Regions from separate parts of the Cytobacillus sp. GQ23 genome, predicted to be linked through region 2. Evidence: predicted binding sites of a transcription regulator. Region 2 holds the regulator's gene; the other holds the start of a gene.
What was found. Region 2 encodes LexA, which represses DNA repair genes until DNA is damaged. Its sites were predicted from a motif close to CGAACATATGTTCG; they were not measured.
Positions count from the first base shown of each region.

Region 1: a site for LexA is predicted at 1,584-1,597, ahead of AC6CHU_RS25030 (YolD-like family protein). Genes of this name have one in related genera too.

Region 1 covers NZ_JCAXER010000048.1:5,102-9,310, forward strand. Annotated here, with positions in the region: gene AC6CHU_RS25025 (FUSC family protein) at 1-1,478, opposite strand, end outside; gene AC6CHU_RS25030 (YolD-like family protein) at 1,623-1,961, shown strand; gene AC6CHU_RS25035 (DUF3231 family protein) at 2,018-3,049, shown strand; gene AC6CHU_RS25040 (MEDS domain-containing protein) at 3,198-3,749, shown strand; gene AC6CHU_RS25045 (GNAT family N-acetyltransferase) at 3,770-4,209, shown strand, end outside.
Region 2 covers NZ_JCAXER010000007.1:45,062-49,270, reverse strand. Annotated here, with positions in the region: gene AC6CHU_RS07625 (DUF896 domain-containing protein) at 17-250, opposite strand; gene AC6CHU_RS07620 (YneB family resolvase-like protein) at 394-1,041, opposite strand; gene yneA (cell division suppressor protein YneA) at 1,051-1,383, opposite strand; gene lexA (transcriptional repressor LexA) at 1,541-2,164, shown strand; gene AC6CHU_RS07605 (DUF4257 domain-containing protein) at 2,450-2,734, shown strand; gene AC6CHU_RS07600 (LacI family DNA-binding transcriptional regulator) at 2,959-4,071, opposite strand.

The DNA of each region.
Region 1 (4,209 bases), on a different contig from region 2:
ATTAATGTATAAGACACTTCAAATAAATAAAAAGAGAAGAAAACCGCTGCAAAAATGAGCGTGATTTCCAGTACAGAATGCCCGCTGACCACTCTGGCAAGCGTAAATCCAATCACTGCCCCTAAAATCGTTCCAACTGAGCGCTGAAAACCTTTTGTATATATGCGCCCGATTGACTCGGTTCCGAGTAATACGATAAAGGCGGTCAAAAGAACCCAGTATGGCTGGTCAGGCGAAAGAATCTGCCCGGCTATGATGGATATGATGGCAGCAGTCAATGCCTGAAACGCCTTTTTGGTGGAAGGTTTTATGCTCTTATCCTCTGTAGATGTTTCTTCTCCATCCGGTGTCTCTTCAGCTGCCTTTATTTCATTGTCTTTTACTTTATGAAGAGCCTGCTGTATGGTTATGCCACCCTCAATGACATGGTTTGCAAGGGACTCAATCCGCCTGATTAAGTAAAGCCATCCTGCCGGTTTGTCTTCCCTGTTGAACAAATCCATTATCAGCAGGCGAAGAGCCTGTACAGCAAGCTCTGCTTCACGGAGATTTTGTTCTTCATATTTATGTGCAAGAACTTCAGCGTCACGCAGAGAGCGGGTGACCCATACCAGAAGGTTTCTTAGCTCATCAATGTCAAGGGCATTCGCTTTTTTTAAGCTCCGGATGGAATCAGTCAGGGTTTCAATCAGCATTCCCGTATCAAAGATATATAATCTCAGCTGAGAAGGGGTCAGCCCGGGCCACAATTTTTGTACATCATCCTCATTGATATACTCAGACACGATTACAGCATAATCCCTGAGCTTCAGCACGTTTCTCCGCAATTCTTCCCGCTGATGAGCAGTCATGCTCTTTTCCTGAATCCCCTCAATTAAGAGATTGAATGTTAAATTACTTTGGAAATGAAAGGAGCGGATGCTTCTTTTCAGATTTTTCGAGGTGTTCTGAAAAAGGATGAAATTAAACAGGAAAGCATACGAGATCCCAATCCAGATGCCGAAGTAAAAGGAGGGAAGCTCACTGCCCGATAATTTCAGAATAGATGAGAAATAAAGAGTCATGAATCCGATCATGCATAATGAAAAATAGCGAACCCCAAAGCGGGTTAAGTAAAAACTTAAGAATATTATTAGAGCCATTGAAATATCGGTAAAGATTGTGCTTTCTGCCAGCAGTGCACCGATCGATATCCCCGCTATAGCTGAAAATCCCAGCAAGCCGGTTGTGAGCATTTTCCCTTTTTTAGAGTCATCCATCACAATCATGATGCCAAGCATGCCGGCCATTCCGGAAACAATTGCCGGAGTAAGGGCACCAGCGGCATCGGCACCAGCCAATTTCATAAGAAATAAAGTTGTAAAGACTGACGCCATTAAACTTAATGTAGCCCGTCCGGCTTTTTGAAATCGGATAAGTCCGGGGTCGGATGCCAGCATGCGTCCGAGCCACCTGTGTTTAGTTTGCAGCTGCTTCATTGTTTCACCAATCTTTTTTAGAGAGTTAAAATGTATTTTACCATTCGTACTTTTATTATCCAAATGAACCAACTTAAGCAATTTCTGATTTTTTGGTTTAAAAACAGAACAAATGTTCTATAATAGGGTATGGAGGGATTTATTATGCCGCTAAAAGATAGAGGAAAAATAAAATGGCAGCCTGCTCACTTCATGCCGGAACATCGGGCGATGCTAAAGAATTTGGAAAGGGAACAACTGGCGCAAAGCAAGCCCCAAATTGATGAATACGAATTGGAGGAGTTTGAAAACAAAATTCATTATGCAATGGAATTTGCTTATCAGTTGAAAGTAAAAGTCTGGAGGGACGGATTTTTCCGCGAGTATAAAGGGAGAATAAACAGACTGGATGGCATAAGCAGAAAGATCTATATGGAATTGGAGAGCGGGGATCTTGAGAAGATCAGCTTTGACGAAATAGCCGGGGCAGTAGTGGAAGAATGAATAATCTTTGTTAGATGGTGAAAAGCTATTTGAAAAATGACCAATAGGAGCTGTTTATGTATAAGCTGAAGCCGCTAAAGCTCAAAACAGAAAAATTTGATAAGGGCCAAAAGCTGACCTCTGCGGAAATGGGTAAGCTGTGGGCAACGTATATGGGGAATAGCATGTCAGCAAATATTCTGCGCTATTTCCTTAAGCATGTTGAAGACAAAGATATTAAATTTGTCCTCCAAAACGGGCTTTATTTAAGTGAATCTTTTTTGAATGATATATCAGCTATTTTAGAACAGGAAGATTTTCCGATTCCCATAGGCTTTACAGACAAGGATGTTAATCTTGATGCTCCAAGACTGTTTGAAGACGAATTTTTTTTGCATTACATAAAATATGCAGCCAAGGCGGGATTAAGCCTGTACGGGGTCGCAATACCTTTAGTTATGAGGGAAGATGTTCTTGATTTTTTTATGAGTGCATCAACGACAACTGGGGAGCTTCTGGTACAGATCAACAAGGTGTTAATCGAAAAGGGCTTGCTCATAAAGCCTCCCTGGCTGCGTGTGCCTAATAAAGTGAAATTTATAGAAAATCCAAGTTATTTTAAAGGTTTTTTAGGAGAGGTGCGGCCATTGCATGCACTCGAAATAACACATTTATACGATAATATAGAAAATAACGTCACCAGCAAAGCGCTCTTAATCGGCTTTTCACAGGTAGCAAAAGATGTAAAGGTACAAAACCTGCTAATAAAAGGATTGGAGATAACAGAAAAAACAGTCGACCAGTTGAGAGAAAAGCTTCATAAAGAGAATTTGCCGTCTCCCTCGGTATTAGACCATTTAGTTACAGATTCTGCATTTGCTCCTTTTTCCGATAAATTGATGCTGTTCCATAAGGCAGACATGTTCTCCATGAAAATCAGATCATTTGCCAATTCGGCTGCTGTTAATGGAAGACGGGATCTGGCTCTTCTTTATGCTAAGTCTATCATGAAAGTAACTGCATTTTCAGAAGACGCTGGGAATTTAATGATTCAGAAAAGCTGGCTTGAACAGCCTCCTCACGCGGAGAATAACTCTATGGGGAATTAGTTTAATATTGCAGCAGACTCGGGGAACTCTCCCCGGGTTTTTATATTGACCGCAAAACCTGCATAATTTTCAATTTTTAGATATAATGGAGGAAAGGAGTGAGCGGTATATTACATCAAACATTTTTTCGTTATAAGGGGACTTATCAATGAATGAATTGTTAACGGATTTAATTGAGGATATGCAAAAGTCTAACGGAGGCCATATTCTTTACCACTATGATGACATGGATTGCTATATCCAAAATGCGGTCTCCTACATAACTGCCGGTATAAGATGCGGCGGACATGTCTTGTTTGTGGATAATGACCGCCATTATTTTCATATTGATAAAGAATTAACTAATTTGTTAGGAAAAGAGGAATTAAGCAGGGTTCACTTTATGAATAATTATGATTTTTATTACACCAACGGTAATTTTAATCCTGATACAGTGTTCAGTTTTTTTCTTAAAAACATTCAGCCTTATTTAGATAGAAGCCATAAGATATTTACATGGGGTCTGGTCGAATGGGGAAATGTGAAGGACTACATTCCATTAGTGGAACAATATGAAAAGAATATAGACAAAGCCATTGCTCAGCAGGGCCTGATTTCCCTGTGTGCCTATGATAACTGCAGCACCCCTCTGGAATTAAAGGAAAGTCTGCTGCGCTGTCATGATGTGCTTATAACAGATAAAGAGTATAAATACCTTTAAAATAATTGCAGGAGAAACCGATGGAAAAGATTACTTTTCAAGATATTTATAAACCGGGACATACAGTTCTCGAAAATGAACTATTTATTCACAACCATAACCCTGACATGCTCCTTCAGTATGACAGCAATTTTATTTCCTTTAAAAGAATGCCTTCCGTTCAGGAGTTTGAGGAGGCGCATCAGTATCTGCGGGATTTTCATCAGAAATATGGCCAAAAGCATGTTAGATTTTATTTTCCGGATGACGAGGAGCTTTCTGAAGAGCTTTTGGCGTACTTTCAGAAAGATGAGGATTATACAATTGGCTTCTTAGAGTTATTTGCCATCCTTCCGGGTGATTTTCCGGAAGTCCATGTAAAGGAAGAAATCATAGTGGAAAATGTTACGGATGAAACATGGAATGATTATTTGGAATTTCAGTATGAGCATGATTCGGTCTATGGGGTAAATTTTGCAGA
Region 2 (4,209 bases):
CCTTGCAATTATATTATTAGTGAAGGCGATTTTTATTTTGGAATTCCTTCAGCTTTTTCGGTGTTACATCATTCCCTTTCGGATCAACGATTGTAACGCCTTTCAGCGTGTTTAACATGCCTGAGCGGAAAGTCTCCAAATACTCTTTGCGCAGCGAGGTCTGTTCTTTCGCTTCTGCTTCAGTCAGTCCGGATTCCTTGGCCTTCTTTGCCAATTCATTAATTCGGGCAAGTTTTTGTTTAGGCAGCATTTATTAAAACTCCTTTATATCAAAAGTTTACCTTTGAATAATCTGATGGAAGTTTTTATTATACAGCAGCTTCAGTTATGGAACAATACTGAAACTCAAATGCCATCATACTAAAAATGAGCACTTTTGACAAGAAAAGTGCTCTACTCTGAAAGTGAATCAATATATTCTTTATACCTTCTGTGGACAGTTGCTTTGGAAATATTATAGCCGAATCCCCTTAATGTCGCAGCAATCTCGGCAAATGTTAACTCGTTTTTCCTCAGCCGGATAATTTCCTCTATCGGCACCTCTATTCTTTCCCTGCCGCCACTTGCTCCCTGATTACTTAGGTTTTTCTCGGGCCTGTACCCTTTATCAACAGCCCGCTGCATGCCGCGTCTAATTTTGATGTTATGCAGCTTTCTCTGATACTCCTCTACCATTCCTACTATGCTCAGGACCATCGAATCTGATTCTGAAAGCTCCAGTTTGCCATTATTCGAGATGCTGTATAACTGGACTTCTTCTTTTAAAATACAATGGAGGATCGCAATTTTGGCATTCCCCCTCCCCAGCCTGGTTTCATCCTGGATGAGGACCACCTTTATCTCCTTGTTTTTAATTAAGTCTAAAAGCTCCAATATACCGTCCCTTTCAAGATCGTATCCGCTTGCCTGTTCGCGGATGACCTTGACTACTTCAAAGCCATTTTTTCCCGCCAGGTTCAAAAGCTCTTCTTCCTGCCTAGAAAGGGACGTTTCCTGAGTTTCCTTTGTTGTACTAACTCTGCAGTAAATAATTGCTTTCATAACTTCTCCTTATTCGTTAAGGTCTGAGCTGGCAAGCTCTTTATATGGCTGGTCATCCAGAGCTTTTACTGGAATGACAATTTCATCACCCGGAAAAATCCTTCCTGCCGCTATCCCATTATTTTGTTCAACCCAATTAATAAATTGATCTGTTGACATTGAATGCTCGGCAGAAAAATTTTCAGCAATCTTCCATAATGAATCCCCTTCTGCAACAGTGACTTTCACAAACTTTTCCGTATCAGGTGCTTCTATCTGTATGAGCATTATAAGCGATGCCGCCAAGCTCAAAACGAAGAGAATAATAGCATAAGAATATGATTTCCACAATTTGTTCAGCATAATTAACCACCCTCAAGAGAATATATGTTCGCATTTGATGTTTTTATTATAGACCGAACGTTTGTTTTGTGTCAATAAAAATTCGAACTTATGTTTGTATCATATGGTAATTGATGCTATAATTGAGACAACAAAAACACATACGAGGTGCGTAAAGATGGTGAAACTATCAAAAAGGCAGCAAGATATATTGGAGTTTATTAAAGAAGAAGTTAAGTTGAGAGGATATCCTCCTTCTGTAAGGGAAATTGGGGAAGCAGTCGGCCTGGCTTCAAGCTCAACTGTTCACGGTCATCTCGCCAGGCTTGAAAGCAAAGGGCTGATCCGCAGAGACCCTACTAAACCGCGCGCCATTGAGATTTTAGATATGGACGAAGCTTCAAATATCCCCAAGATCAGTGCAGTCAATGTTCCGATCGTTGGTAAAGTAACCGCAGGGCAGCCGATAACGGCAATTGAAAATGTTGAAGAATATTTTCCGCTTCCGGAAAGAATGGCACCTGCTGACGAGCATGTATTCATGCTTGAAATCATGGGAGAAAGTATGATTGAAGCAGGGATCCTTGATGGAGACTATGTAATCGTAAAACAGCAGAGCACTGCCAATAATGGAGATATCGTAGTTGCCATGACAGAGGAAGACGAAGCAACTGTTAAGAGATTCTTTAAAGAAAAAGACTTTATTCGTCTACAGCCAGAAAACTCCACAATGGAACCGATTATTCTCCGCAATGTTTCTATTCTTGGGAAAGTGATAGGCGTATACCGTCATATGCATTGATAGATTGTTAAAAAGCAGGCACCTCAGCCTGCTTTTTGTTTTTTTCCAATTTCAAGAAGGATATCAGTTCCTATTACCTGGTACTATCAGCAAAACGGTACGAAAGTAACTGATACTTTTCTTTTAGCATAAGGTTACAGTCATGTATGACTAATTTATCATTCAGAAAATTCGGTATTTTTATGCATATTATTTTATATTCATTTTCTATATAATGGTAATACACCGAGAATCAACCTAAGGTCGCTTTTCAAAAAATCTCGACTTTAGGAGTGTGAAGAAAAAATGTTTTTGAACATTACCTTCGCTTTGTTGATTGGTGGGCTGGTTGGTGTCGTTGGACATATTCGGAAAGAAGGCAAAATGGTTAAACCCAGAAGGACAAAAAAATTCATCTATCTGGGGGTCTTTGAAGAGGTAATCATGGGGGCTTTAGCGGCTGTTTTTTTGGTCGTTTCTTCAGATCCTGACTCTGCCTTAAAGGTAGTTCTCCTGGCAGTGATTGCAGGATTTGGAGGAGATGCACTGCTGACATGTCTCGATTTCTTAAAAATAAGACATAAAGAATAGAGAGATGCAGACGATATTTCTAGAAAAACCTCGTTCATCGCTGAGCGGGGTTTTTTATGTGCTCACTTGCGGAATCTTAAGTTCCCTAACTTTCAAAGTCATTTTTGTATGGATAACAATATGAAAAAAGCTTAGACTCTTCATTCAAAAAAGTCACGTTTTCTTGAATGAAGAGCACAGCAAGCTCGGTCAACTGTAAGGTACTCAATAATGTTGAAGGCTATTTATCTGGCCATTGTCGATTCTCTTACTAACAAACTTGGTTCTAGCTGAATTTTCTTTCTCTCAGATAATGGAACTTTCCCTTCAATCTTATCAATTAATATTTCACATGCCTTTCTCCCCATTTCAATAATGGGAGTAGAAATCGTGGTAAGCGGCGGATCTATTATGGACCCTAAGTAAACACCTTCATAGCCGCTTATGGAAATATCATGCGGGATAGAAAGACCTAATTTTTTGACAATCACATAGACAAAGGATGCCGTAATATCATTACAGACAAATAATGCTGTCGGACGATTGGTTTGTTTTAAGCACTCTAATAGCTGCGGATTCTCAGCCATAACTGTTTTGGAATCCGTATGATTATAGTTCGCTAAATTAAAAGGAACGAATAAATGCTCTTCAATAGGCAATCCATTTTCTTTTAAAGCATTTTTATAACCTTGCATTCTATTCACAACTTCTGAGGACGACTCTAAATGCTTATCGAATACAAATGCAATTTTCTTATGCCCCAGTTCAATTAAGTGCTTGGTCATTTTATAGCCGCCGGCAAGGTCATCACAAACCACATGATCAGCCTCTAATTCCTTGAAATACTTTGTATATAATACAAATGGAATGTTTGATTTTTGCAGGCGTTTATACGTCTCCACTTCATTGCAATGAAAAGCAAGAAATCCATCTACCATCATATGCCTGTATTTTTCAATAAGAGACTTCTCTACCTTGCTATCACATTCTGCAGGGCCAATGGAGATTGTATAGCCCCTTTCCATTGCATAGGGAATCGCCCCTTTAAGAAACTGATTTTGGTAATCATCATGTAAATAACCGCCTATTAGAAGGCCGATAATATGTGAACGGCCGCTATTTAGCCCCTGAGCCATACGATTGGGTATATATCCCAATTCAGCAGCTATATCTTTAATTTTATTAGCCGTGCTGGCACTGATCGATTTATCACCTCTAAGGGCTAAGGAAACGGTCATTTTTGACACACCAGCAATTTTTGCAATATCTTCTAATTTTACACGCTTCTTGATGGAACTCCCCTCCGACCATTGATGCCATTTAAGAATAATTGTATTATATCTAGCAATGCTTGACAATTTTATTTGAAGTTAATACCACTTATGTTTTTTAAAAATTCAGAATTTAATTGAGCATAACATATATTTATGGTAAACTAAAATTGTTACTTTACCGTTAAAGTAATCGTTATTTATTTTTTGTTAATCTACTTTACC